One region of the Streptomyces sp. NPDC054047 genome, then DNA from elsewhere that is predicted to be linked to it. Evidence: riboswitches for the same ligand, from Rfam matches in the RefSeq annotation. Region 1 holds a riboswitch; each other region holds the start of a gene.
What was found. A riboswitch is a leader RNA that binds a small molecule or an ion and turns the genes downstream of it on or off. The one in region 1 is predicted to bind S-adenosylmethionine.

Region 1 (9,529 bases):
TCGATCGCCCGCCTCGACTGGATGACGGACGAGACGAAGGAGCGCGCGTACGAGAAGCTCGCCACGTTCCGCCCCAAGATCGGCTACCCGGACACCTTCCGCGACTACTCGGCCCTGGAGGTCTCCACCGACGACCTGCTCGGCAACGCGCACGCGGCGGCCGCCTTCGAGTCCGATCGGCAGCTCGCCAAGATCGGCGCGCCGGTCGACCGCGACGAGTGGTTCATGCTGCCGCAGACGGTCAACGCGTACTACAACCCGGGCACCAACGAGATCTGCTTCCCCGCGGGCATCCTGCAGAAGCCGTTCTTCTCGCCCGACGCCGACCCCGCCGAGAACTACGGCGGCATCGGCTCGGTCATCGGCCACGAGATCGGCCACGGCTTCGACGACCAGGGCGCGCAGTACGACGGCGCGGGCAACCTCAACGACTGGTGGACCGCGGCCGACAAGACCGCGTTCGAGGCGAAGTCGAAGGCGCTGGTCAAGCAGTACGACGCCTTCTCGCCGCGCAATCTGCCCGGTGAGTTCGTCAACGGCTCGCTCACGGTGGGCGAGAACATCGGCGACCTGGGCGGCCTGACCATCGGGCACACGGCGTACAAGATCGCGCTGAACGGCGAGCCGATGCCCACGAGCGAGGGCACGACCGGCTCCCAGCGGCTGTTCATGAACTGGGCCTACTGCTGGCGCACCAAGCGCCGCAAGGAGCAGGAGCAGCAGTACCTCACGATCGACCCGCACTCGCCGCCCGAGTTCCGGGCCAACATCGTCCGGAACCTCGACGAGTTCCACGAGGCGTTCGGGACGGCGGAGGGCGACGGTCTCTGGCTCGACCGGGCGGAGCGCGTCCGGATCTGGTGAACGCCCGGCGGTCGCGGCCCTGTTGCCGCGGCCGCCGGTCATTCCTGCTCTGTCGGCCGCTGATCGTCGGATCCTGACAGAAGCATTGACGTGCCCTTCGCCGCACTCCTACTTTCTTGGTCGGTAATCCGAACTGTGTCCGGTATATCGAACATCAATGAGTCGGAATGAGGCACCATGGGCCCTGCACCCGCCAGACGAGCCGTCCTCCGTGCCGCAGCTCTCGCGGCGGCGGCGCCGGTGATCCCGTCCCTCGCGGCAGGCAGGGCGGGAGCGGCTCCGCGATCCGTGGTGCGGGCGGGTGCGCGGGCCGCCACCCCTTCGAGCTGGACGGCGCAGCCGTTCGCGCTGAAGGACGTGGCGCTGCGCAAGGGCGTCTTCGCCGCCAAGCGGGCCCTGATGCTCGACCACGGCCGGGGCTACGACGTGGACCGGCTGCTCCAGGTGTTCCGCGCCAACGCGGGCCTCTCCACCCGGGGCGCGGTGGCCCCCGGCGGGTGGGAGGGCCTTGACGGCGAGGCGAACGGGAACCTCCGGGGCCACTACACCGGCCACTTCCTCACCATGCTCGCCCAGGCCTACGGCAGCACGGGCGAGAAGGCGTACGCCGACAAGATCCGCTCCATGGTCGAGGCGCTGACACAGGTGCGGGAAGCCCTCCGCCACGACCCGAACGTCCTCAGCGTCCCCGGCAGGTTCGGCACCGCCGCGGAGAACGTCCGCGGCTCCTGCCAGTACGTCGATCTCCCCTCCGGCGTCCTCGGCGGCGCCACGGACGTGACCCTCTCGGCCTGGGTGAAGCCGACCCACGACGCCGCCTGGACCCGCATCCTGGACTGCGGCAACGACGCGAGCCGCTACCTCTACCTCGCCGCCCGCACCTCGGAAGGAGTCCCGCGCTTCGCCATCACGTCCAACGGACCGGGCGGCGAGCAGGGCATCAACGGCACCGCACCGCTGGCCCTGGACGAGTGGAGCCACGTGGCCGTGACGATCCGGGGCGCCACCGGCACGCTCTACGTCAACGGCACCGCGGTCGCGGCGAACACCGCGATGACCCTCCATCCGGCCGCCCTCGGCTCCCTGAAGAACAACTGGCTCGGCCGCTCCCACTTCGCGGCCGACCCCGTCTTCGCCGGAGTGTTCGACGAGGTCAACCTCTGGTCGCGGGCGCTGACCGCCGGCGAGATCGCCGGACTTCAGGAGGTGCCTGCCGCCGGGTCACCGGCCGGAGCGGGGGACTTGGCCTCGTACGCCTTCGACGAGACCAGTGGTGCCTCCTTCGCCGACGGCTCCGGCCGCGGGCGGCGCGCCACCTTGCGGCGCACCTGGGGCGGACCGAGCCACCCGGGGTTCCTCGCGGCGTACCCCGAGACGCAGTTCATCGCCCTGGAGTCGATGACCAGCGGCGACTACACCGTCGTGTGGGCGCCGTACTACACCGCGCACAAGATTCTGCGGGGCGTCCTCGACGCGTACCTCCACACGGACGACCCCCGGGCGCTCGACCTGGCGTCGGGCCTGTGCGACTGGATGCACTCCCGCCTGTCCAAACTGCCCGCGAGCACCCGGCAGCGCATGTGGGGCATCTTCTCCAGCGGCGAGTTCGGCGGCATCGTCGAGGCGATCTGCGACCTGTACGCCATCACCGGCAAGGCCGAACACCTCGCTCTGGCCCGCCTCTTCGACCTCGACAAGCTCATCGACGCGTGCGCCGCGGGCGACGACATCCTCGACGGGCTGCACGCCAACCAGCACATCCCCATCTTCACCGGACTCCTGCGGCTGTACGACGAGACGGGCGAGCGGCGCTATTTCACCGCCGCGAAGAACTTCTGGGGCATGGTCGTCCCCACCCGCATGTACGGCATCGGGGGCACCAGCACCGGAGAGTTCTGGAAGGCGCCCGGCGTCATCGCGGGCACACTGAGCGACACCACCGCCGAGACCTGCTGCGCGTACAACCTGCTCAAGCTCAGCCGGGCGCTGTTCCTGCACGAGCAGGACCCCGCGTACATGGACTACTACGAACGGGCCCTGTACAACCAGGTCCTGGGCTCGAAGCAGGACGAGGCCGACGCGGAGAAGCCGCTCGTCACGTACTTCATCGGCCTGCTTCCGGGCCATGTACGCGACTACACGCCCAAGGCGGGAACGACCTGCTGCGAGGGCACCGGCATGGAGAGCGCCACCAAGTACCAGGACTCGGTCTACTTCCAGAAAGCCGACGGATCGGCCCTGTACGTCAACCTCTACAGCCCTTCCACACTGACCTGGAGGGAGAAGGGTGTCACGGTCACGCAGGCCACCGACTACCCGAGGGAACAGGGCGCGACGCTCACGGTCCGGGGCTCCGCGGCCGCCTTCGACCTGCGGCTGCGCGTACCGGCGTGGGCGAGCGACGGCTTCGCCGTGACCGTAAACGGCAGCAGGGTGAAGGCCGATCCGGCTCCGGGGAGCTACTTGTCGGTCTCCCGCACCTGGCGCGACGGGGACACCGTCCGGGTCTCGATCCCCTTCCGGCTGCGGGTGGAGAAGACCCTCGACAAGCCGGAGATCCAGGCCCTGTTCTACGGACCGGTCCATCTCGTGGCCCGCGACAGCGCCAGGACCTACCTCCGGTTCGGCCTCTACCGCAACGCCGCACTCTCCGGCGACCTGCTGCCCACCCTCACGCCGGTCACCGGCCGGCCGCTGCACTACACGCTCGACGGCATCCGTCTCGCCCCCTTCTCCGAAGGCACGAAGGACCCGACACACGCCTACTTCCAGCGGTCCCAACGGACGGTGGTCTTCGGCACGACCGACTCCGGCGTCACCAACCCGACGGGCCCGGGCGGCACGACGCTCCTCGACGCGATCTGGTCGGCAGCTCCCTTCAGGAACAAGAGCGCGCTGGTCAAGCACGCCCAGACGACCGTGGACTCCTGGGTGGGCGCAGGCCGGCTGAGCGCGGCGGAGGGCAGGAAGGTGGTGCGCACGGCACGGGAGGCGTCCTACGCGCGGTGACCACAGGGGCGAGGGTGGTTGGCATAGAAGGCCGGGTGCTCGTGGAGGCGGCGTACGTAGGTACGCACGTGGGGGTACGGGGAGGTGGCCTCCGTCGCTTCCGGGGCGCGGTGGACGAGCGTTGTCCACAAGTCGACGTCCGCCGAGGTGAGTTCGTCGCCCACGAGGTAGGAGTGGGAGGCCAGGCGGTGGTCGAGGCGGTCCAGCGTCGCGGGGGTGAGCGGGGCGGCGAGGAGTTCGTGCCAGGCGTCGATCCTTGTCACCAGGGCCGGTGGGCGCAGGGCGAGCAGCGGGCCGTTGCCGTGCGCGGCGAGGCGGTCGGTGAGGTCGCCCAGGATGTCGGGCGTGTGGTTGCTGACGACGTGCCCGCTCCATCGGTCGCACAGTGCGGGGACGGTCAGCGGGCCGTCGAAGTGGTGCTCGGTGGCCTCGTAGCAGCGGTGCAGCTCTTCGAGCGCCGCCGGGGCGGTGTCCGGTGTCAGGAGCGTGGTCGTGACCGCGTCCCTGAGTCCGAGGAGGTCGAGCGTGATCGAGACGCGCAGGGAGCGGGGACATTCCGCCGAGAGGTACAGGTGGTAGCGGTGGGGGGCCGAATAGAAGCCGCCCGCCAGGGCGGCGCCGATGCGGCTGCGGATCGGTGGGGGACAGACGCCGCTCGGGGAGCGGGAATCCTCCGGGGAAGGCGTGCGGGAACGGTGCGACGCAGTGATCTCGGGCATGGCTCTCCAGACAGCTGAGGGGGCGCGCCGACCGGGCCGTGCGCACGGCGCCGGGGGCGTCTCTTCCGCGTGACGTCAGAGCGCTGGAATCGACGCGCTGCACACGCGCAGCAGGTCGATGTGCAGACGCCTGGTCAGGACGCGGGGGCGGGGCCGGGGCGCGGACAGGAGGGGCCGCTGGGTGCTGCCGCTCTCACCAACCGCCCTGGTCATGTCCACCAGCCTTGCCGTCGAGGCCCGTTGTGTCCGGGAAAACGTGACCGTCCCCGGAAGTCTGGGCGCGGGGGCCCGGCGCCGTCAAGAAGGCCCAGGCAACTCCGGGCGGAACTCCTGGCGCCGGAGCGGAACAGAAGGAGTGGCCCGGCGGTTGTCCCTGACGGGGACGGAGGGCGAGGCGCGTCCGGCGATGTGAGCACGCCCATGATCCACGGGCATTGCGCACCGCAACGGCCTCACGTAACGTCCCGAGCAGGTTATGAGCGTCAGCGTCAAGCCCTGGCTTGCTGACCGGCAACCCTCCCTCGCGGCGGGGTGCTCCAGGTGAGGACCAGGCGGTGCCCGTATCCAGGGCTCCGCAAGCGCGAGACCGGCGAGGCCCCGGGGCCCGCCGAGCCGGAAAGGGTGGAGGTGACGGACGTGCCACGTGCGTCAGCTGTGTCGTCCGAGCCCACGCCGCCCAAGCCGTCCGCGCCGTCCGCGCCGTCCATGTCGCCCGTGTCCTTCGTGCCGCGCGTCCCGGTGATCGCCCCGAGCCGCCAGGTGCATCTGTACTCCCGGCCGCACATCGACCTGCAGCGCGTCGCCGGCGCGCTCTGTCGTTCCTGACCCGTCACCCCGCCGCCGCACCCTCGGAACCGAGGGGCCGGTGTTCTCGTACGGTCGATCAGGAAGGCACACCTTTCGTGTCGTCATCACCTTCACCCTCATCTTCGCTGCCCTCTTCCGCTCCTTCCGCTCCCTCCGCCGGGCTGCACCTCGCCGTCGCGCTCGACGGCGCGGGCTGGCACCCGGCCGCCTGGCGAGAACCGGACGCCCGCCCAAGGGAGTTGCTCACCGCCCGGTACTGGGCCGACCTCGTCACCGAGGCCGAACGCGGCCTGCTCGACTTCGTGACGATCGAGGACGCGCTCGGGCTCCAGTCCTCGCATTTCACCGAGCCCGACGGACGCACGGATCAGGTGCGAGGCAGGCTCGACGCCGTCCTCATCGCCGCCCGTGTCGCCCCGCTGACCAGCCATATCGGGCTGGTGCCGACCGTGGTGGCCACGCACACCGAGCCCTTCCACATCTCCAAGGCGATCGCCACGCTCGACTACGTCAGTGAGGGCCGCGCCGGTGTACGGGTGCAGGTGTCCGCACGCCGCAACGAGGCCGCGCACTTCGGGCGCCGCACGCTTCCCGCCCTCGAAGCCGTCGAGGACCTCGGCAGGCCGGACGTACGGGAATTGACCTTCGACCTCTTCGACGAGGCGGCCGACCACATCGAGGCCGTGCGCCGGCTCTGGGACAGCTGGGAGGACGACGCGGAGATCCGGGACGCCGCCACCGGCCGCTTCATCGACCGCGACAAGCTGCACTACATCGACTTCGAGTCCAAGCACTTCAGCGTCAAGGGCCCCTCGATCACACCCCGGCCGCCGCAGGGGCGTCCCGTCGTCAGCGCGCTCGCCCACGAGACCCCGACCGAAGCGCCGTTCCGGCTGCTCGGCCGTTCCGCCGACATCGGATACGTCACCCCGCGCGACGCCGGGCACGCACGCGCCGTCGTCACGGCGGTCCGCGCCGAACAGGACGCGGCCGGGCGCTCCGACGAGCCCCTGCACCTCTTCGGCGACCTGGTGGTGTTCCTCGACGACGACCCGGCCGCCGCCGTGGCCCGACGGGATCGTCTGGACGCCCTCGCCGGTCACCCGTACACCAGCGACGCACGGGTGTTCACGGGCACGCCCGCCCAACTGGCGGACCTGCTGCAGGAGTTGCATCAGGCCGGGCTGAGCGGATTCCGGCTGCGCCCCGCCGGCGTCGGCCACGACCTCCCGGCGATCACCCGGGGCCTGGTGCCCGAGCTCCAGCGCCGCGGCGCGTTCCGCCGCGCGTACGAGGCCGACACCCTGCGCGGTCTGCTGGGCCTCACCCGCCCCGCAAGCCGTTACGCCGCCGCTGCCTCCGCCACCGCCTGACCCGGAAGGAAGGAACCCCGTCATGAGCAGGACACAGGGCGAGCGGGACAAGCCGCTCAAGCAGATCCACCTCGCGGCCCACTTCCCCGGCGTCAACAACACCACCGTGTGGAGCGACCCGGAGGCCGGCAGCCACATCGAGTTCAGCTCCTTCGCGCACTTCGCGCGGACCGCCGAACGCGCCAAGTTCGACTTCCTGTTCCTCGCCGAGGGACTGCGGCTGCGCGAACAGGGCGGAAAAATATACGACTTGGACGTCGTCGGACGGCCCGACACCTTCACGGTCCTGAGCGCGCTGGCCGCCGTCACCGAACACCTCGGCCTGACCGGCACCATCAACTCCACCTTCAACGAGCCCTACGAAGTGGCCCGCCAGTTCGCCAGCCTGGACCACCTGTCGGGCGGGCGCGCCGCGTGGAACGTGGTGACCTCCTGGGACGCCTTCACCGGAGAGAACTTCCGCCGCGGCGGATTCCTCCCGCAGGAGGAGCGGTACTCCAGGGCGAAGGAATTCCTCGGCACGGCGAACGAGTTGTTCGACTCCTGGAGCGGGGACGAGATCGTCGCCGACCAGGAGTCCGGCACCTTCCTGCGCGACGCCCAGGCAGGGGCCTTCGTCCACCAGGGCCAACACTTCGACATCCACGGGCAGTTCAACGTCCCGCGCAGCCCGCAGGGCCGACCGGTCGTCTTCCAGGCCGGTGACTCGGAGGAGGGGCGCGAGTTCGCGGCGGCGGGCGCGGACGCGATCTTCAGCCGGTACAGCACGCTGAAGGAGGGCCAGGAGTTCTACACGGACGTCAAGGGCCGCCTGGCCCGCCACGGCCGCACCCACGACCAGCTCCTCATCCTGCCCGCCGCGACCTTCGTCCTCGGGGATACGGACGCCGATGCGGAGGAACTCTCCCGCGAGGTGCGGCGCAAGCAGGTCAGCGGCGCGACCGCGATCAAGCACCTGGAGTTCGTCTGGAACCGCGACCTCTCCGCGTACGACCCCGAAGGCCCGCTGCCCGACATCGACCCGGACATCGGCGAGCACACCATCGCCCGAGGCCGCGCCCAGGTGCGGATGTACCGCGATCCGCTGGCCGTCGCGCGGGAGTGGCGCGAGCTCGCGGCCGCGAACAAGTGGTCCATCCGTGACCTCGTCATCGAGACCGGCAACCGCCAGTCCTTCGTCGGCTCCCCGGCCACCGTCGCCGAGACGATCAACTCCTTCGTCCAGGCCGACGCGTCCGACGGATTCATCCTCGTCCCGCACATCACCCCCGGCGGTCTCGACGCCTTCGCCGACACCGTGGTGCCGCTGCTCCAGGAGCGCGGCGTGTTCCGCACGGAGTACGAGGGCGCCACCCTGCGCGACCACCTCGGCCTGGCCCACCCCGACGCCGGGGCGCGCACGGCCCCCGAGGCGCGCCTGCCCGAGCCCGTCTCCGCCGACCACTGAGAGGACCACCCACCATGCCCGCCATCCCTCTCGGCGTCCTCGACCTGGTGCCGATCTCGACCGGCTCCACGGCGGCCGGGGCGCTGCACAACTCCATCGACCTGGCCCGGCAGACCGAGCGTTTCGGCTACGCCCGCTACTGGTTCGCCGAGCACCACCTCAACCCGGGCGTGGCCGGCACCTCGCCCGCGGTCGTCCTCGCCCTCACCGCCGCCGCGACCTCGACGATCCGGCTCGGGGCAGGCGCCGTACAGCTCGGCCACCGCACCGCTCTGTCCACGGTCGAGGAGTTCGGCCTGATCGACGCGCTGCACCCCGGGCGCCTCGACCTGGGCCTCGGCCGCTCCGGTGGCCGACCGCCCGGAGCGTCCGGCGCCGCGCCGCCGACCGCGACCCCCGTGGTCGACGGCCGCGCCCCCAATGGGCTGCGCATCCCGCCGCGGTTCTCGTACGAGCATCTGCTCGGCTCGCCCCGTGTCGCCCTGCAGCGCAAGCTGCTCCAGCAGCCGCACGCCGAGGCGCAGGACTACGGCGAGCAGATCGACGACATCCTGGCGCTGCTCGCCGGAACCTACCGGTCGGCGGACGGCGTCGAAGCGCATGTCGTGCCCGGCGAGGGCGCCGACATCCAGGTGTGGATCCTGGGCAGCAGCGGCGGCCAGAGCGCGGACGTCGCGGGCCGCAACGGCCTGCCCTTCGCGGCGAACTACCACGTCAGCCCCGGCACGGTGCTGGAGGCCGCGGAGGGCTACCGCGCCGCGTTCAAACCCTCCGAGGTACTCGACAAGCCCTACGTCACCGTCTCCGCGGACGTCGTCGTGGCCGAGGACGACGAGACCGCACGGGAACTGGCCGCGGGCTACGGCCCGTGGGTGCGCAGCATCCGCACCGCCGAGGGCGCCATCCAGTACCCCACGCCGGAAGAAGCGCGCCGGCACGTGTGGACCGACGCGGACCGTGCGCTGGTGGAGGACCGCACCGAAACCCAGTTCACCGGCTCCCCGGGCCGCGTCGCCGACCTCCTGGAACAGCTCCAGGAGGCCACGGGCGCCGACGAGTTGCTCATCACCACCATCACCCACGGCCACGCCGACCGGGTGCGCTCCTACGAGCTGCTCGCCCAGGAGTGGCGGCGCAGGGGGTGAGGTGTCCGTCCGCCGGGCGGCGCCGCCCGGCGGACGGACACAGGTCAGCCGATGGGCCAGCAGTTGTACGCGTTGTAGTTGACGCCGTTGCAGCCGAACCACTTGCCGTAGAGGCAGGGGCCGATGTCGTGCCAGTAGCCGTAACAGCACGCCATGCAGGTGAAG
Region 2 (9,529 bases), on a different contig from region 1:
CGTCAAGGCGCGGGCGCTGGGCGACCGCGACTGGAAGTTGGCCGAAGTGGCCGACGGCGAGAGCGCCCTCGACCCGCAGCGCATCACCCAGGCGATGGTGCAGCTCGCCCAGAACGCCGTCCAGCACACCGTCCCCGGCCAGCGCATCGGCATCGGCTCGCGCAGTGCGGCGGGGCGGATCGAGTTGTACGTCGCCGACAGCGGGCCCGGCGTCCAGGAGCGGGACGCCGCGGTGATCTTCGAGCGGTTCCGGCGCGGCACCGCACGCCGCGGCGCACGCGCCACGGGCGCCGGACTCGGTCTTGCCATCGTGCGCGCCATCGCCGAAGGGCACGGCGGGCAGGTCGAACTGCGGCCCACGGAAGGCGGCGGCGCCACCTTCGTACTCGTCTTGCGAGAACAGGAACCAGGACTGCCATGAACCGGATTCTCATCGTCGAGGACGAGGAGCGCATCGCCTCCTTCGTCGAGAAGGGCCTGCGCGCCAACGGCTTCACCACCAGCGTCGTCGGCGACGGCGACGCTGCCTACGACTACGCCCTGACCGGCGGCTTCGACCTGGTCGTCCTGGACATCGGCCTGCCCGGCAAGGACGGCTTCACGGTCCTGCGGCAGCTGCGCGAGGCCCGCGTGTCCACCCCGGTCATCGTGCTGACCGCACGCGACTCGGTCCGGGACACGGTGGCGGGCCTGGAGGGCGGCGCCGACGACTGGATGACCAAGCCGTTCCGCTTCGAGGAGCTGCTGGCACGGGTGCGCCTGCGGCTGCGTACGGCGGCGGGGGCACCGGAGGTGACGGTCCTTCGCGGCGGAGACCTGACGCTGGACCTGCGCACGCGCAGGGCGCGTTCGGGCGAGCGCACGGTCGATCTGACGGCACGTGAGTTCGTGCTGCTCGAGCTCTTCCTGCGCCATCCGGGCCAGGTGCTCTCGCGGGAGCAGATCCTGTCGCACGTGTGGGGCTACGACTTCGACCCCGGGTCCAACATCGTGGACGTGTACGTACGGGCGCTGCGCAAGAAGCTGGGCGCGGAGCGGGTTCAGACGGTGCGCGGGATGGGATACCGGCTGCCCGGGTGACGTCGGGGCCCGCGGGTGAACTTTCCTTCATCCGCGGCTCATTGAGGGCTCACGGCCGGGCCCGAGGCTCAGTGCGTGACCCTGAATCCCCGCCAAGCCATCACCCTGTGCGTCGCGCTGAGCCTGTGCGCGCTGCTCGTGGTGCCCGGCAACTTCCCCGGCCTGAGCGGCGACGCACGGATCACCCTCGCGGTGTTCGCCCTGGCGACCTGTGCGTGGATCGGTACGCCGATCGACGACACGTACATCGCGCTCGGCGCCGGGCTCGCGCTCACCGCGACCGGGGTGATCAGCAGCGACACGCTCTTCGGCACCCTCGGTGACGAGACGGTCTGGCTGCTGATCTGCGCCTTCGTGCTCGCTGCGGCAGTGGCCCGCAGCGGTCTCGCGGGCCGGGCCGCCGCCTTCCTCGTCAGCGGGGCGCGCAGCGTGCGGCAGTTGACGCACCTGACGACGGCCGCCCTGGTCGTGACGGCCTTCGCGGTGCCCGCCACGTCGGGCCGCGCCGCACTCGCGCTGCCCGTCTTCCTCGCCCTCGCCAAGGTCCTGGCCGACCGCAGGCGCCTGGTCGTGATGCTCGCGCTGCTGTTCCCCACCGTGATCCTGCTCTCCGCGGTCGCGACCCTGATCGGCGCGGGCGCGCACCTGATCACCGTCTCCGTGCTGTGGGAGGCCACCGGGGAGCAGATCGGCTTCACGCAGTGGATGCTGCTCGGCCTGCCGCTCGCCATCGCCTCGTCCCATCTGGCGGCGGAGGCCGTCCTGTTGACGACGACACGCAAGGCGGACCGCCAGGGCCCCGTCCACATCACCGTCGAGCAGCTTCAGGAGCACAGCGAGCAGCCGGTCACCGGGGCCTGGGAGGCCGGCGAGACCCGCTGCGCCCTCCTGCTCGCCACGGTCGTCGCGCTCTGGTGCAGCGAGCCGCTGCACCAAGTGCCGCCCGCCGTCGTCGCGTTGATCGGCGCGGTCGTCGCCTCGTCCCCCGCCCTGGGCACCGTACGCCTGAAGGACGCGCTCAAGACGGTGCCCTGGGCGCTGCTGCTCTTCATGGCGGCGACCATGGCGATGGGGGTCGCGCTCGCCGAGTCGGGGGCGGCGAAGTGGCTGGTGGGCGGGGTGCCCCTCGATGTGCCGCCCTGGCTCTTCCTGACCGTCGTCGTCGCGGTCAGCACGGCCGCACACCTGATGCTCCAGTCCCGCTCGGCCCGCTCGTCCGTCCTGGCCCCGCTGGTCGTCGCGGCGGCCGTCGGAGCGGGCGTCAACCCGGTCGCGGCCGCCCTCGCCTCGACGGCGGCGGCCGGCTTCTGCCACACCCTGCCCGCGTCCGCGAAGCCCGTCACACTCTTCGCCGACATCCCGGACACCCCCACCTACACCCCGCGCGACCTGCTGCGCCTCTCCGCGGTCCTGGCACCGCTGACCGCCGCGCTCGTCCTGCTCTTCGCCGTCGCGCTCTGGCCGCTGCTCGGCGTACCCGTCCGCTGATCCCCGCCCGCACTGGAGACCCCATGCTGACCCGTTTCGCCATCGCCCCCAGCGGCTTCAAGGAGTCCCTGTCCGCGCAGTCCGCGGCCGAGGCCATCGCCGAAGGAGTACGCCGTGTCGTCCCGCACGCACAGACCGATCTGATCCCCCTGGTGGACGGCGGCGAGGGCACCGCGCGCGCCCTGGCCACCACCGGCGGCGGCCGCCTGGTCGCACTGCCCGCCACCGGCCCCGTCGGCCAGCGCGTCGGCACCCACTTCGCGCTGCTTCCGTCCGGCGTCGCCGTGGTGGAGATGGCCGCGGTCGCCGGGCTCTCGCTGGTCCCGCGCGATCTGCGCGACCCCGGCGCCACGACGACGTACGGCGTGGGCGAGCTGATCCGTGCCGCGCTCGACACGGGCGCCCGCCGCATCCTCGTGGGCTGCGGCGACTCCGGCACATCGGACGGGGGCGCCGGGGCGCTCCAGGCCCTCGGTGCCCGGCTCCTGGACGCGGACGGCTGGGAACTGCCTCACGGCGGACGGGAGTTGACCCGTCTCAGCCGCATCGACCCCTCGGGCCTCGACCCGCGCCTGAAGGACACCGAGATCCGCGTCGCCTGCAACCCCTTCAACGTCCTGACCGGCGAGCGCGGCGTCGCCCGTGTCTTCGGCCCCCAGAAGGGCGCGACGCCCACCCAGGTCGAACAGCTCGCGGCGGCCCTCGAGCACTGGGCGCACGTCCTGAGGCGCGACCTGCACGTCACGGCGGATCTCTCCCTGGGCCCCGGAACAGGCGCGTCCGGCGGCCTCGGCGCCGGTCTCGCCGCCCTCGGTGCCCAGCTGCTCCCCCGCTTCGACGTGCTGCTCGACCACCTGGACCTGGACGCGCGCCTGGCCCGCGCCGATCTCGTCGTCACCGCCGAGGGCGCCCTCGACCACCAGACGCCGCGCGGCAAGATCCCGGCCGAAGTGGCCAGGCGCGCCAAGCGGTTCGGCCGTCCGGTCCTGGTCCTGGCGGGCACGATCGGCCAGGGCGCGCACCACGTCCGGGCGGTGGGCGTGGACGCCTACAGCGCGATCCTGCCCGCGCCGGTCTCGCTCACCGAGGCGCTCGGGCGTGGCGGTGAGTTCCTCACCGACGCGACCGAGCGGGCCCTGCGGATGATCCAGATCGGCACCCGGCTGCCGGTCTCAAAGGCTCAGGCGGTGGTGGTGTCCGGAACGCAACGCCCGTCCTCCGTGCGGTAGTTCCAGCGCGCGCCGTCCGCCACCAGCTCCTTGACGGCGCGCACGAAGCGCTCCACGTGCTCGTCCGGGGTGCCCGCGCCGAAGCTCACGCGGATCGCGTTCAGCGACTTCTCGCCGGGCGCGGCCTCGGGGGCACCGCACTCGCCCTGGGTCTGCGGGTCGCTGCCGAGCAGGGTGCGCACCAGCGGGTGGGCGCAGAAGAGACCGTCGCGTACGCCGATGCCGTACTCGGCGGAGAGCGCGGCGGCGAAGTGCGAGCTGTTCCAGCCCTCGACGACGAAGGAGATGACGCCGACGCGCGGCGCGTCGTCGCCGAAGAGCGAGAGCACCTTCACGGCGGGTACATCGGCGAGGCCCTCGCGGACCTTGGCGATGAGGTGGCGCTCACGGGCGACGAGCTCGTCGAAGCCCGCCTCGGTCAGCGCCTTGCAGGCGGAGGCGATCGAGTACACGCCGATGACGTTCGGCGAACCGGCCTCGTGCCGCGCCGCGGTGTCGTGCCACTCGACGTCCACGCCGCCGTCCGTACGCCGCGCGACCTTGCGCGACGCGCCGCCGCCCGCGAGGTAGGGCTCGGCGTCCCGCAGCCAGTCGGAGCGGCCCGCGAGGACGCCCGAGCCGAAGGGCGCGTACAGCTTGTGGCCGGAGAAGGCGACCCAGTCGACGTCCAACTCGCTGATGGAGACCGGGTGGTGGGGCGCGAGCTGCGCGGCGTCCAGGACGATGCGGGCGCCGTGCGCGTGGGCGGCGGCGGCGAGTTCCTTGACCGGCCACAGCTCACCGGTGACGTTCGAGGCACCGGTCACGCAGACCAGGGCGGGGCCGTAGGGGTCGCGGTCGGCGAGGGCGCGCTCCAGGGTGGCGACGGCCTGGTCGGCGGTGCGCGGGGCGTTCAGGTACGTCACGCGGGCGTCGCGCCAGGGCAGGAGCGAGGCGTGGTGCTCGGTCTCGAAGACGAAGACCTGGCAGTCGGCGGGCAGCGCGGCGGCGAGCAGGTTGAGCGAGTCGGTGGTCGAACGGGTGAAGACGACCTGGTCGTCCTCGCGGCAGCCGAGGAACTCGGCGACCGTGACGCGGCTGTTCTCGAACAGGTCGGTGGAGAGCTGCGAGAGGTACCCGGCGCCGCGGTGCACGCTGCCGTAGTACGGCGCGTACGCGGCCACGTCGTCCCACACCCGCTGCAGCGCGGGGGCGCTCGCCGCGTAGTCGAGCGCCGCGTAGGTCACCTCGCCGCCGGTCACGAGCGGCACGGTGACGTCACGGCCGAGGACGGGCAGCGGGGCGGCACAGAGGGTCTGGTCGGCGGCAGCGATGGAGACAGACATGGCGAACTCCCGTGGGAAGGCAGGCGAGTTCACTGCAAGGGCGCTCGTACGGCGCTGCAGTGACGAAGAGAAAAAGGGGGTGCGGAAGAGGGGCCGGGAAGCCCTATCGCATTCGCTTGCTCACGAGACTGCTCCCTTGAGGACCAGGACCCCAGGGTTCGCAGGGGTCCGCGCTTGCCACGGACCTTGCTGTCCACGGCCTGGTCTTCACCCGGGGCACCCCGCCACGGACGGAGGGTTGCCGGACAGCGAGCCGGGGCCTAATCGCTGTCACTCATGACCTGCGCAGCATCTTGCCACACGATCTTCCCGGTGCACACCGCAGTCCGGCATCCGGACTGCGGTGTGCGCCACACTCAGCTGTTGCTGGCCACCACCCAGCGCTCCAGGGCCCGCTTCGCGGACCCGGAGTCGATCGCCTGCGCCGCCTTCTCGATACCGGCGCCGATCTGCTCCACCAGGGTGCCGTCGCCCGGCGAGAGGGCCACCAGGGCCGCCGCCGTGTTGAGCAGCACGGCGTCCCGCACGGGGCCGCCCTCGCCGTCCAGGAGGCGCAGCGCCACCTCGGCGTTGTACGAGGCGTCGGCGCCCCGCAGCGCCTCCACGGGGACGAGGTCGAGGCCGACGTCCCGGGGGTCGAAGGCCTCCTCGCGCACGGCGCCGTCCCGCACGACCCAGACCCGGGAGGTCGAGGTGGTCGTCAGCTCGTCGAGGCCGTCGTCGCCGCGGAAGACGAGGGAGGAGTTCCCGCGCTCGGCGAAGACCCCGGCCACGATCGGCGCCATCCGCGGGTCGGCGACGCCGACCGCCTGGGCCCGCACCTTGGCCGGGTTGGTGAGCGGACCGAGCGCGTTGAAGACGGTCCGGATGCCCAGCTGGCTGCGCGCCGCGCCGGCGTGCCGCAGCGCCGGGTGGAACTTCACCGCGAAGCAGAAGGTGATCCCCGCTTCCTCGGCCACCTCGACGACCCGCTTCAGCGGCAGCTCCAGGTTCACCCCGAGCTTCTCCAGGACGTCGGAGGCGCCCGACGCGCTGGACGCGGCGCGGTTGCCGTGCTTGACGACCTTCGCGCCCGCGCCCGCGGCCACGATCGCGGACATCGTGGAGATGTTGACGGTCTTGGCGCCGTCACCGCCGGTGCCGACGATGTCGACGGTCTGCCCCGGCACCTCGATCACATTGGCGTGCTCGTACATCGTGCGTACGAGGCCGGAGATCTCCTCCACGGTCTCGCCCTTGGACCGCAGCGCGACCATGAAGCCCGCGATCTGAGCGTCGGTGGCCTCGCCCCGCATGATGCGGTCCATGGCCCAGGCCGTGTCCTCGGCGCTCTGGTCGCGCCCCTCCAGCAGCCCGTTCAGTACACCGGGCCAGGAACGGGCCGCCGCGGTGTTGCCTCCTGCGGGGGTCACAGCGCTCATCTGCCGCTCCTGGGTTCGTCTAGGCATGGGACAGGAACACCTTATCCAGCTCGGGGAACGGCAAAGAGCCCCGTCCATGCACTGGATGCATGGACGGGGCTCCCGCCGTGGCGATCTCTGGTCGGAGCGTCAGACGATCAGTGGTGGCCGTGGCCGCTCGTGATCTCCTTGTACTCCTCGGTGGTGGGCTTGGGGATCTGACCGTCTTCCCCGTAGTAGCCCTTCGAGAGCTTGGCCCGGAGCTTCTGCGAACCCGACACCTTGCGCTCGACGCCGTTCTCGTCGACCGAGGGGCCGATCTCGAGCGGCGCGTACTGCTCGTGCGCGGTGAGCGTGTGCAGCTGCTCCTGGTTGAGCGGCTCGTGGACCTCGATGAACTCACCGTGCGGCAGGCGCTTGATGATGCCCGACTCGCGGCCGTGCAGGACCTTGTCCTTGTCGCGCCGCTGCAGACCCAGGCAGATCCGCTTGGTGACGATGAAGGCGAGGACCGGTGCCACGAAGAAGGCGATGCGCACGAACCAGGTGATCGCGTTGATCGACAGGTGGAAGTGCGTGGCCCAGAGGTCGTTTCCACCACCGACGAGCAGCACGAAGTACCAGGTGATCCACGCGACGCCGAAGGCCGTTCGGGTCGGGACGTTGCGCGGGCGGTCCAGGATGTGGTGCTCGCGCTTGTCCCCGGTGACCCAGGACTCGATGAACGGGTAGACCGCGATCGCGACCAGGACCAGCGGGAAGATGATCAGCGGGATGAACACGCCCAGGACGAGCGTGTGACCCCAGGCGTTGATCTCCCAGCCCGGCATGACACGGATCAGACCCTCGGAGAAGCCCATGTACCAGTCGGGCTGGGCTCCGGTGGAGACCTGGTCCGGACGGTAGGGACCGAGCGCCCAGATCGGGTTGATCGTGGCGATCGCCGAGATGGCCGCGATCACACCGAAGACCAGGAAGAAGAAGCCTCCGGCCTTCGCCATGTAGACCGGCAGGAGCGGCATGCCGACGACGTTCTTGTTCGTCTTGCCGGGACCCGCGAACTGCGTGTGCTTGTGGTAGAAGACCAGGATCAGGTGCGCCACAACGAGCCCGAGCATGATGCCCGGCAGCAGCAGGATGTGCACCGAGTAGAACCGGGCCACGAAGTCGCCGCCGGGGAACTCCCCGCCGAACAGGAACATCGACAGGTACGTGCCCACGACCGGCACGGACAGGACGGCGCCCTGCATGAAGCGCACACCGGTTCCGGAGAGCAGGTCGTCGGGGAGCGAGTAACCGGTGAAGCCGGTGAACATGCCCAGGACGAACAGCAGGAAGCCGAAGACCCAGTTGACCTCGCGGGGCTTGCGGAAGGCACCCGTGAAGAAGACGCGCATCATGTGCACGAACATCGCCGCGAGGAAGATCAGCGCCGCCCAGTGGTGGATCTGCCGGATCAGCAGACCACCGCGCACATCGAAGCTGATGTGCATGGTCGAGTTGAACGCCTCGGACATCAGCTGACCCTGCAGCGGGATGTAGCTGCCGTGGTACTCCACCTCGTTCATCGACGGGTGGAAGAACAGCGTCAGGTACACACCCGTGAGGATGATGATGATGAAGCTGTAGAGGCAGATCTCACCGAGCATGAAGGACCAGTGGTCCGGGAAGATCTTGCGCATGTTGGCCTTGGCCAGGGAGTAGATCCCCAGGCGACCGTCGGCCCAGTCGGCGACCCGCTCTCCGGCGGGCGCCTCCTTCTTACGCGTATCAGTCGTCGTAGTGCTCATCCGCGCTCCCAGAAAGCAGGACCGACGGGCTCAGCGAAGTCGCCGAGCGCCTCGAGGTAGCCCTCTTCGTTCACGCGGATCCGCAGCTGCGGCAGCGCGTGACCGGCGGGGCCGAAGATCACTCGGGCACCGTCGGAGAGGTCGAAGGTGGACTGGTGGCACGGGCAGAGGACGTGGTGCGTCTGCTGCTCGTACAGGGAGATCGGGCAGCCGACGTGGGTGCAGATCTTGGAGTACGCGACGACACCGTCGTGCGACCACTCGAGCTCCTGCTTGTCCTTGATGTTGTCCGGCTGGATCCGGACGATCATCAGGGCCGCCTTGGCGATCTCCTTCTGGAAGTCGTGATCGTGCTCCTCCAGGCCCTCGGGCTTGGCGAAGGTCAGCGAGCCGACCTGAACGTCCGACGGGCGCAGCGGCTCGTTCGTGTTCATGTTCACGAGCAGCTTGCCCTTGGACCACAGGGTGTGCCGCAGCTTGTCCTCCGGCAGCGGACCGAGGTCACGCAGCAGGACGACGCCGGAGAGCGGCACCATGGCGAGCGCGCCGAACATCGTGTTGCGGATCAGCTTGCGCCGGCCGAACTGCGACTCCGCGGCACCGGCCTTGAAGTCGGCCATGACCTTGGCCTTGACCTCGGGCTCGGCCTCGATGGGGTGCCGCTCGTCGGCGACCTCCACGTCGGACATCAGGGTGCGGGCCCAGTGGACCGCGCCCGCGCCGATGCAGAACAAGGCCACGCCCAGGGTCATGCCCAGGGAGAAGTTCAGCGCGCTGATGTGGCCGATGGGCCAGATGAAGACGCGCTTGTCGACCGGGAACGCCACGTACGAGGCGATGAAGCCGATCGTGGCCAGCATCGAGAGCGTGAACAGGAAGGCGACCGCACGCTCGGACCGCTTGGCGGCCCGCTCGTCGATGTCCTGGACACGATGCTCATGGGGCGGAAGGCCCGGGTCGGCGAACGGGTTCTCGTCCGCTACCGCCACCGAGCCGTGCTCGGTCTCCTGCACGCTGGGCAGGTTCTCTTCTGGATTCTCTTGGCTACTCATGACTTCTTGGCCTTTGCGGTCCGAGCGGCGACCCACACGGCGACCGCGATCAGCGTGCCGAGACCGAAGATCCAGCCGAACAGGCCTTCACTGACCGGACCCAGGCCACCCAGCTTGAGACCGCCAGGGCTCTCGGTCTGCTCGCCGTTGACCGCGTCGAGGTAC
Region 3 (9,529 bases), on a different contig from region 1:
AGTGGTCCTCCCGGACAGGGGTGGCATGCTTCCGGATCGCGCCAGCGCCCGCGACGGACGGCCTGCAAGCCTTGTGGTTCCTTGCCCCACCCGGCCTGCGAGCCTCACCGACCCGATCCAAGTTCTGTCACTCTCACTCAGAGAGTGCTAAGCCCAATGATTAGCACTCGACCCCTGCGAGTGCAAGCGCCTCTTACGGATCCCCGACGTACGAGGGGCGCGTGCCCCGGCGACGTTTGAGGGGCACGAGCCCCGGGACGCACGAGGGGCCCGCACCCCTGTCGGGATGCGGGCCCCTCGTCACTCGCTAAGTCGCTGGCCGATCGCGCCGAGATCAGACGGCGAGCTTGACCATGTCCGCCTGCGGACCCTTCTGGCCCTGCGAGATCTCGAACTCCACTCGCTGACCTTCTTCAAGGGTGCGGTAGCCGTCCATCTGAATCGCGCTGTAGTGGACGAAAACATCCGCACCACCGTCGACCGCGATGAAGCCGTACCCCTTCTCCGCGTTGAACCACTTGACGGTGCCCTGAGCCATGCCTAACTCCCCTATTACTGGCCCTTGCACGGACCCGCACTTCGCGGACCCGGGTCAGACCTCACCCCCCCAATGGGTTGTGGAGGCGTGCGCCGGAACGCGTCGACCGCGGCTGAATGTATCTGTCCAACTGCCCTCTGCAACAGGTCAATCGGACGAGAATTCTGGGCACGCCTGATCGGGAATATGCGGAGAATTCACCGGGATTCAGGGCAACTCGGGCCAGACAAATGCCACGGAAAGGGCAAATGGGCAGTGCACTTTGGCTACTTCTTGTCGCCCTCAGGGCGACTTCGTATATGCGCTGGGCACAAACGGGGAAGCTCGCTTCCCAACTGTACCGCGCTCAACCACATGGAATTGCCCCCTCCACTTCTCTCGCGGAGGGGGCAACAGCAATTACGCAGGGTATTTCCTTAAAGGATCAACCACCCGCGACGGCGGGAATGATCGAGACCCCGGCACCGTCCGGCGTGGCCGTCTCCAGGCCCTGCTCGAAGCGGACGTCGTCGTCGTTCACGTAGACGTTCACGAAGCGCCGCAGCTTGCCCTGGTCGTCCAGGACGCGGGCGGCGATGCCGGCGTGGTTCTTCTCCAGGTCGGCGATGACCTCGCTGAGGTTCGCGCCCTCGGCGACGACCTCGGACTGGCCGCCGGTGTAGGTGCGGAGAATGGTGGGGATGCGGACCTTGACGCTCATGGGGTTCACCTCTTGATGCGGGGAGGAAGCGCCCCTGCAAGGGGCGCGGGGAACTGCGCGAGGACGGACCACGACCGTCCGTCGGCGACGGCGGCCGGGCCCTGCGGCGGCTAGCCGGCGAGCCCGGCGCTGCGGAACGCCTCAAGGCTGGGCTTGATCGTCGCCGTCGCCTGAGACGTCTCGGCAACGGCGTCGAGGGTCTTGAGCCCATCACCGGTGTTCAACACGACCGTGGTCAGCGACGGGTCGATGAGCCCCGCATCGAGCAGCTTCTTCGTGACGCCCACGGTCACGCCGCCCGCGGTCTCCGCGAAGATCCCTTCCGTGCGAGCGAGAAGCTTGATCGCGTCCACGACCTGCTCGTCGTTCACGTCCTCCACCGCACCGCCCGTGCGACGCGCGATGTCCAGGACGTACGGCCCGTCGGCGGGGTTGCCGATGGCGAGCGACTTGGCGATCGTGTTCGGCTTCTGGGGGCGTACGACGTCGTGCCCGGCCTTGAAGGCGGTCGACACCGGGGAGCAGCCCTCGGCCTGCGCGCCGAAGATCTTGTACGGCTTGTCCTCGACCAGACCCAGCTGGATGAGTTCCTTCAGGCCCTTGTCGATCTTCGTGAGCTGCGAGCCCGAGGCGATCGGGATGACCAGCTGGTCGGGCAGCTGCCACCCCAGCTGCTCGCAGATCTCGTACGCGAGCGTCTTGGAGCCCTCGCCGTAGTACGGCCGCAGGTTCACGTTCACGAAGCCCCAGCCCTCGCCCAGCGGGTCGCCGATGAGCTCGGAGCAGAAGCGGTTCACGTCGTCGTAGTTGCCCTCGATGCCGACGAGCTCGCCGCCGTAGACCGCGGCCATGACGACCTTGCCCTGCTCCAGGTCGTGCGGGATGAACACGCAGGAGCGGAAGCCGGCGCGGGCCGCCGCGGCACCCACGGCACCGGCGAGGTTGCCGGTGGAGGAGCAGGACAGGGTGGTGAAGCCGAAGGCGCGCGCCGCCTCGATGGCCTGCGCGACAACACGGTCCTTGAAGGAGTGCGTCGGGTTGCCGGAGTCGTCCTTGACGAACAACTTGCCCTGCTCGACGCCGAGTTCGCGCGCGAGGTTGTCGGCCTTGACCAGCTTGGTCCAGCCGGGGTTGATGTTCGGCTTCTCGGCCACGTCCGCGGGGACGGGCAGCAGCGGCGCGTAGCGCCAGATGTTGTCGGGGCCGGACTCGATCTGCTTCCTCAGCGCCTCGGGGTCACCGGTCGGCAGGTCGTACGCCACTTCGAGCGGGCCGAAACAGGCCTGGCAGGCGAAGATCGGACCGAGGGCGTAGAGCTCGCCGCACTCGCGGCAAGAGAGGCCGGACGCGGGGCCGAGATCCACGGACCCACTGCTGGAGGGGGTCGAAGAGGTGGTTTCGTTCGTTGCGACAGTCTGCGCAGCCATGGAGGCGAGGCCCTTTCTCCTCATCTTCCCCGTGACGCATCTCGTCACGAGACGGAATTGGCACCTTCCCCACCGAGACCTCGCGTGCGCGGTCGGCGGGATGGTTGCCGGGGCTTCAACGGGCCGTATCCCTCTGCCCCTCTGGATGAGCGGTATGGCGCCGGGGCTTCAGGGGCTCCGGGCATTTGTCGCGCGATGACCCCGACATGCGATGGTCATCCGCGTTGTTCAAGACTGTAACCGACGGCCTGGACCCTTGAGATAGTCGTCCGAACCGCGAGATGGATCACATGTAGGCCACACACAGGAGGAGCCACCCGTGCTGGAAGAGGCCGAGCGCTGGCTGACCAGGCGTTCCTGGTCCGTTGCCGACCGTCCGCTCAGCGCACTCGTCGCCGCCAAACGGGCGTCGGGAGCCTCGGTGAGTGTCGTCCTGCCCGCGCTCGACGAGGAGGAGACGGTCGGCGAGATCGTCGCCGCGATCCGCCGTGAGCTGATCGAGGAGGCCCCCCTCGTCGACGAGCTCGTGGTGATCGACTCCGGCTCGAAGGACCGCACGGCCGAGGTCGCGCGGGAGGCGGGCGCGCGGGTCGTGCACCGGGACGCGATCCTGCCGCGCATCCCGGCCGTGCCCGGCAAGGGCGAGGTCCTGTGGCGCTCGCTCCTGGTGACCGGCGGTGACATCGTCGCGTTCGTCGACGCGGACCTGAAGGAGTTCTCGGCGGACTTCGTCTCCGGCATCGTGGGCCCGCTCCTGACCGAGCCCGACGTGGACTTCGTGAAGGCGATGTACGACCGCCCGCTGGCCTCAGCCGCAGGTCAGGGCGGCCGGGTCACCGAGCTGATGGCGCGCCCGCTGCTCAACATGCACTGGCCCCAACTGGCGGGGTTCGTCCAGCCGTTGGGCGGCGAGTACGCGGCACGCAGGTCCCTCCTAGAGCGGCTGCCGTTCCCCGTCGGTTACGGAGTGGAGCTGGGCCTGCTCGTCGACGCACTGCACACCGTGGGCCTGGACGCGCTCGCGCAGGTCGACGTCGGCGTGCGCAAGCACCGGCACCAGGACGGGCAGGCGCTCGGCCGGATGGCGGCGGCGATCTACCGGACAGCGCAGCTGCGGCTCGCGCGCGGCCATCTCGTACGCCCCGAGCTCATCCAGTTCGAACGGGGCGAGCGGGGGTTCGAGCCGCGCACCCATGCGGTGGACACGGAGGAGCGGCCACCGATGGCCGACATCGCGGAGTACGCGGCCCGCCGCGTGGCGTAACCACCCCAGACCGGGCATTTTGTCTACATTCCCCACTTATGTGGCTCAGACAGGTAATGGGAAGCGCGCGACGCGTCGGTGCCGTGGCCATGGCGACGGCCACCCTCACGGCAGGAGCGCTCGGCGCGGCCACCGCGCCCGCCGCGGCGGCGGACGTGGTGGCGCGCCGCGCCACCGCCGCGAACGGCGAGGGCATCCAGGACGGCGACAGCCGACCGCGGCGGGTGCAGGCCCGGACCGTCCCGCGGCAGGAGCAGCGCGAGCCCGTGGGACAGCAGGGCACCCGGGGTGAACTGGCCGACACCGGCAGCGACTCGGACACGATGCTGTACGCGGGGCTCGCGATCGCCCTGTGCACCCTGGGCGCGCTGGCGGTGGCAGCGGCCAGGAGCAGAAGGGACTACAGGCGGGACCGGTAGCCGGTGCGGCCGGGCCCTGATTCCTTGAACGTATACGGCCGGGCCCGCCGTGGGCCCGGCCGTACGTTTGAGTCCTCCCCCGAAGGGCTAGGTTCGGCACATGGTCTCCGAGCACGCCGCCGCACAGATCCTCGTCGCGTCCAACCGCGGCCCCGTCACGTACGCCCTGGAGGACAACGGGGAGCTGACGGCCAAGCGGGGCGGCGGCGGACTCGTCTCCGGGCTCAGCGCGATCGGCGAATCCGACGGTGAATCGGCCCTGTGGGTCTGCGCGGCGCTGGGGGACGGCGACCGGGAGGCCGTGCGGCGCGGGGTCGGTGAGCCCGGCGTACGGATGCTGGACATCGACGCGGGCTCGCACGAGGGCGTGCACGCCGACGCCTACAACGGAATCGCGAACTCGGTCCTGTGGTTCGTCCACCACATGCTCTACCAGACGCCGCTCGAACCGGCCTTCGGACCGGAGTTCCGGGCGCAGTGGGCGTCGTACGAGACCTACAACCGGGCCTTCGCCGAGGCGCTCGCACAGAGCGCGGCGGACGGCGCGGCGGTCCTGGTCCAGGACTACCACCTGGCGCTGGTGCCGGGGATGCTGCGCGAACTCCGCCCCGACCTGCGCATCGGCCACTTCTCGCACACGCCGTGGGCCCCGGTGGACTACTTCCGGATGCTGCCGGACGACGTGGCGGAGCAGCTCCTGCGCGGCATCCTGGGCGCCGACCGGGCGGCGTTCCTGACGGGGCGCTGGGCGGACGCGTTCACGGAGTGCTGCGTCGCGGTCGTCGGCGGTACGTCGGGCACGCGCATCGGCGTGCACGGGCTCGGGGCGGACGCGGACTTCCTGCGGGAGCGGTCGCGGCGGGCGGACGTGGAGGAGCGGCTCGTCGCGCTGCGGGAGCAGGTGGGCGGCGGGGGCGACCGGAAGGTGATCGTCCGGGTGGACCGGACGGAGCTCTCGAAGAACATCGTGCGGGGCCTGCTGGCCTACCGGGAGCTGCTGGCCTCGCGGCCGGAGTGGCGGGAGCGGGTGGTGCACGTGGCCTTCGCGTACCCCTCGCGGCAGGACCTGGCGGTGTACCGCGAGTACACGGCGTCGGTCCAGACCCTCGCGGACGAGATCAACGCCGAGTACGGCGTGGAGGGCTGGACCCCGGTCGTGCTCCACGTGAAGGACGACTTCGCGCGGTCGCTGGCCGCGTACCGCCTGGCGGACGTGGCGCTGGTGAACCCCATCCGGGACGGGATGAACCTGGTCGCCAAGGAGGTCCCGGTGGTCTCGGACGAGGGCTGCGCGCTGGTCCTGTCCCGGGAGGCGGGGGCGTACGAGGAGTTGGGCGAGGACGCGGTCGTGGTGAATCCGTACGACGTGACGGGGACGGCTTCCGCGCTGCACACGGCGCTGACGATGCCGCTGGAGGAGCGGGCGGAGCGCACGAAACGCCTCGCGGCGGCTGCGACGGCGCTCCCCCCGGCCCAGTGGTTCCTGGACCAACTGCGGGCCCTGCGGGCCTGATCGGCCCCGGCCCCGGCCCCCGCGCCGGTCAGTCCAGTTGGGCGGCGATCGAGGAAAGCAGCTCCACGACGCCCTGCGGTCCTTCCACCACCAGGTCGGCCCGCTCGGCCAGTTCCACGACCTCCGCGTTGCCGCTGCACACCAGCAGGCCGCGCACCTGGTCCGAGCGGAGCTTCTCCACGGCCGCGTAGGCGGGCAGGTCGCCCAGGTCGTCGCCCGCGTACAGGACGGTCTCCGCGCCCACTTCGCGTACGTAGTCGGCGAGGGCCACGCCCTTGTCCATGCCCGGGGGGCGCAACTCCAGGACCAGGCGGCCCGGTTCGACGATCAGGCCGTGGCGGGACGCCAGTTCGGCGAGGGGCTCGCGCAGGGCCTCGAAGGCGGCCTGCGGGTCCCGCGCGCGGCGGGTGTGCACCGCGACCGCGCGGCCCTTCTCCTCTATCCACGTGCCGCGCCAGGCGCCGATCGTGTCCAGGAATCCGGGCAGTTCGGCGCGCACGGACGCCACGCCCGGGTGCGGCTCGGCCGCGTGCACGGTGGAGGAGACGGCGTCCCAGCGCTCGGCTCCGTAGTGCCCGAGCACGACGAGGTGTTCGAGGCCGGTGACGCCCGCGAGGCCGCCGTAGCGCACCGCCACGCCCGCCGGGCGGCCGGTGACCACCGCGACGGACAGCACCTTCGGGGCGAGCGCGGCGAGGGCGGGGACGGCTCCGGGGTGGGCGCGGGCCTGCTCGGGGTCGGGCACGATCGGGGCGAGCGTGCCGTCGAAGTCGAGCGCGATCACGGCCTTCCCCGGCCGCGCGAGGAGCGCGGCGAGACCCTCGCGCCCAGCGGGGGTCACGGGCTCGGGCAGCTCGGGGGAGTTCACAAGGTCACCCATGGGCCCGACCCTACGCTCAACGCTCCCCGCGCCGGGACTCCCTAACCCGCCGAAGCCGGTTGACGGTCACCGGATCGTGGGCGAGGGCGCGGGGGTCGTCGAGCAGGGCGTTCAGGAGCTGGTAGTAGCGGACCGGAGCCAGGCCGAGCTGCTCGCGCACGGCCCGCTCCTTGGCGCCGGGTCCCGTCACCCAGTCCCGGCGCTCCAGGGCGAGGATCGCGCGGTCGCGCTCGGAAAGGCCGGAGTCGCCCCTGGGGCCGTCCCCGGCATCGGCATCCTTCGCATCGGTCATGCCCTCACGCTATTCCGCGTTCTCCTCCGTCGCCGCCTTGGTCTGGAGCTGACCGAGGATCGACGCCGGATTGCCGTTCGGGTCGACGGCCTTGCCGATGTACTTCTTGACGTCGACGGAGACCTGAGCCCAGGACGTCTTGCCCACCGGGTAGAGCTGCGAGGTGGGCAGCTCGTCGAGGAACTCGGCGAGCGCCTTGTCGTCCTTGTTGCCCGTCATCTGCTCGGCAGCGGAGTTCGTCACCGGCAGCAGGTCGTACTCGCGGGAGAAGTCCAGGACGTTCTTCGTGCTGTAGGCGAAGTCGAGGAACTTGCCGATCTCCTCGCGGTTGCCGCGCTGCTTGAAGGCCATCATCCAGTCGGCGACGCCCATCGTGGCCTGGGTGTGGCCGTTCACCCCGGGCATCGGCACCATGCCGTACTTCACGCCCTTCTTCGCGGCCATCTGCATCAGCGTGGGGTGGCCGTTGAGCATGCCCACGTCGCCGCGCGTGAAGGCGGCGAAGGCCTCGGCGCGGTCGAGCTTGGCGGGGGGCGTGGCGCCCGTCAGGCCCTTGCCGACGAGCTCGTCCTTCAGCCAGGTGAAGGTCTTCACGTTCTGCGTGGAGTCGATGTCGTACGTGCCGACGTTGTCGGTGTAGCCGCCGCCTCCGCTGAGCAGCCACTGCATGGTCTCCGCCTGCGCCTCTTCCTTGCCAAGCGGCAGGGCGTAGGGGATCTTCACGCCGCGCGCCTTGAGCGTCTTGGCGGCGGCCGCGAGGTCGGTCCAGCTCTGCGGCGGGGTGAGGTTGGCGTCCTTGAAGATCTTCTGGTTGTAGAAGAGCAGGCGCGTGGAGGAGGCGAACGGCATGCCGTACTGGACGCGCTTGACCTCGCCGGCCTCGGAGAGGGGGGCCATGAAGTCGGCCTGGGTGGAGATGGAGACCAGGTCCTCGGTGCGGTACAGCTTGTCCGCCGCGGCGTAGTCGGCGTACGCGCCGATCTGGGCCATGTCGGGGGCGTCGCCCGCCTTCACCATTTCCTTGACCTTGCGGTCCACGTCGGTCCAGGAGTAGACGCTGACGTCGACCTTGATGCCGGGGTTCTTGGCCTCGAACTTCTCGGCGAGCCCGTCCCAGTACTTCTGGGAGCTGTTGGCCTTGGAGTCGCCGTAGTCGGCGGCCACCAGCTTGAGGGTGACGTCGCCGGAGTCGCCCGGACCGCCGCAGCCGGCGAGCACCGCCGCCATGCCCAGTGCGGCTATCGCCGCGGTCAGTCCTGTCGCGCGCCGCTGCACAGCTGTTCCCACCCTCGATGATCTACGTGAACTGCGATTTTCCCTCGCGTATGGACACGAGGTCTACACCACCTCAGTATCGCTTGTGCAACGGCGTACCAATGACGTCCCACCGGCAAGGAGCCTTGACGCATGTCGCGTACCGCAGCAGAGATAGCAACTCAGCCCGCCTGCTGGCACCGGGCGGCCGAGGCCGCCGCCGCCTTCGACGGACTGCCGGAGCCGGGCGAGCGGGTGGCCGTCACCGGGTGCGGGACGTCGTGGTTCATGGCCATCGCGTACGCGGCGCTGCGCGAGGCCGCCGGGCAGGGCGAGACGGACGCGTTCGCGTCCTCGGAGTTCCCCTCGGGGCGGACGTACGACCGGGTGGTCGCCATCACCCGCTCCGGCACGACGACGGAGGTCCTCGAACTCCTCGGCGAGCTGAAGGGCACGGTCCCGACCACGGCGCTCACCGCCGACCCCAAGACGCCGATCATGGACGCGGCCGACTCCGTGGCGGTCCTGGACTGGGCGGACGAGGAGTCGGTGGTCCAGACCCGCTTCGCCACGACCGCGCTCGCCTTCCTGCGGGCCGGACTCGGCGACATCCCCGGCGTGAAGTCGGTCGCCGAGGCAGCGGTGGACGCGGAGCTCGCGGTGACGGAGCCGCTGCCGGCTTCGGTGGTCGCCGCCGAGCAGTGGACGTTCCTCGGCCGCGGCTGGACGTACGGTCTCGCCCTCGAGGCGGCGCTGAAGATGCGGGAGGCTGCCGGGGCCTGGACGGAGTCGTACCCCGCGATGGAGTACCGCCACGGTCCGATCTCCATCACCGGCCCCGGCCGGGTGACGTGGATGTTCGGCGCACTGCCGGAAGGGCTCGCGGGCGACGTGGCCCGCGTGGGCGGAGAACTGGTGGCCCACCAGGACGCGGACCCCCTGGCGGACCTGATCCGCGCGCAACGCCTGGCGGTGTCCCTGGCCGAATCCCGAGGCTTCGACCCGGACCGCCCGAGGAACCTGACGCGAAGCGTGATCCTGAGCTAGTCCGGTACTGCCGGGGAACGGGTGGGTGGGTGATATCCGCCGCGAAGCGGCGGTTCGGGGCCGCCCACCCGCCGTGGAAGAACGGCAATCACCCGAAGTGGACTAGACCTCTCGCGGGGGACGCGCGAGACTGTCCCCCGTGAGACATGTCATCGCCCTCGATGTGGGCGGCACCGGAATGAAGGCCGCCCTGGT

Region 2: linked by a shared signal. The riboswitch ahead of ACZ6ZP_RS02160 (aminotransferase class V-fold PLP-dependent enzyme) and the one ahead of ACZ6ZP_RS24300 (putative leader peptide) in region 1 are both predicted to bind S-adenosylmethionine.
Region 3: linked by a shared signal. The riboswitch ahead of thrC (threonine synthase) and the one ahead of ACZ6ZP_RS24300 (putative leader peptide) in region 1 are both predicted to bind S-adenosylmethionine.

What each region holds. Positions count from the first base shown of each region.
Region 1 covers NZ_JBVJKV010000006.1:411,898-421,426, forward strand. The annotation lists gene ACZ6ZP_RS24280 (M13 family metallopeptidase) at 1-864, shown strand, start outside; gene ACZ6ZP_RS24285 (beta-L-arabinofuranosidase domain-containing protein) at 1,042-3,873, shown strand; gene ACZ6ZP_RS24290 (glutathione S-transferase family protein) at 3,861-4,592, opposite strand; gene ACZ6ZP_RS24295 (hypothetical protein) at 4,668-4,805, opposite strand; SAM riboswitch class IV at 5,064-5,179, shown strand; gene ACZ6ZP_RS24300 (putative leader peptide) at 5,229-5,417, shown strand; gene ACZ6ZP_RS24305 (LLM class flavin-dependent oxidoreductase) at 5,495-6,772, shown strand; gene ACZ6ZP_RS24310 (NtaA/DmoA family FMN-dependent monooxygenase) at 6,795-8,219, shown strand; gene ACZ6ZP_RS24315 (LLM class flavin-dependent oxidoreductase) at 8,234-9,364, shown strand; gene ACZ6ZP_RS24320 (hypothetical protein) at 9,409-9,529, opposite strand, start outside.
Region 2 covers NZ_JBVJKV010000001.1:455,042-464,570, forward strand. The annotation lists gene ACZ6ZP_RS02140 (sensor histidine kinase) at 1-421, shown strand, start outside; gene ACZ6ZP_RS02145 (response regulator transcription factor) at 418-1,080, shown strand; gene ACZ6ZP_RS02150 (SLC13 family permease) at 1,156-2,568, shown strand; gene ACZ6ZP_RS02155 (glycerate kinase family protein) at 2,592-3,797, shown strand; gene ACZ6ZP_RS02160 (aminotransferase class V-fold PLP-dependent enzyme) at 3,749-5,122, opposite strand; SAM riboswitch class IV at 5,288-5,404, opposite strand; gene trpD (anthranilate phosphoribosyltransferase) at 5,479-6,543, opposite strand; gene qcrB (cytochrome bc1 complex cytochrome b subunit) at 6,681-8,312, opposite strand; gene qcrA (cytochrome bc1 complex Rieske iron-sulfur subunit) at 8,309-9,364, opposite strand; gene qcrC (cytochrome bc1 complex diheme cytochrome c subunit) at 9,361-9,529, opposite strand, start outside.
Region 3 covers NZ_JBVJKV010000012.1:137,437-146,965, reverse strand. The annotation lists gene ACZ6ZP_RS34720 (cold-shock protein) at 335-538, opposite strand; gene ACZ6ZP_RS34715 (MoaD/ThiS family protein) at 963-1,238, opposite strand; gene thrC (threonine synthase) at 1,349-2,665, opposite strand; SAM riboswitch class I at 2,683-2,817, opposite strand; gene ACZ6ZP_RS34705 (glucosyl-3-phosphoglycerate synthase) at 2,985-3,929, shown strand; gene ACZ6ZP_RS34700 (LAETG motif-containing sortase-dependent surface protein) at 4,019-4,348, shown strand; gene ACZ6ZP_RS34695 (alpha,alpha-trehalose-phosphate synthase (UDP-forming)) at 4,449-5,861, shown strand; gene otsB (trehalose-phosphatase) at 5,890-6,741, opposite strand; gene ACZ6ZP_RS34685 (DUF3263 domain-containing protein) at 6,758-7,033, opposite strand; gene ACZ6ZP_RS34680 (ABC transporter substrate-binding protein) at 7,043-8,308, opposite strand; gene ACZ6ZP_RS34675 (SIS domain-containing protein) at 8,441-9,334, shown strand; gene ACZ6ZP_RS34670 (ROK family protein) at 9,474-9,529, shown strand, end outside.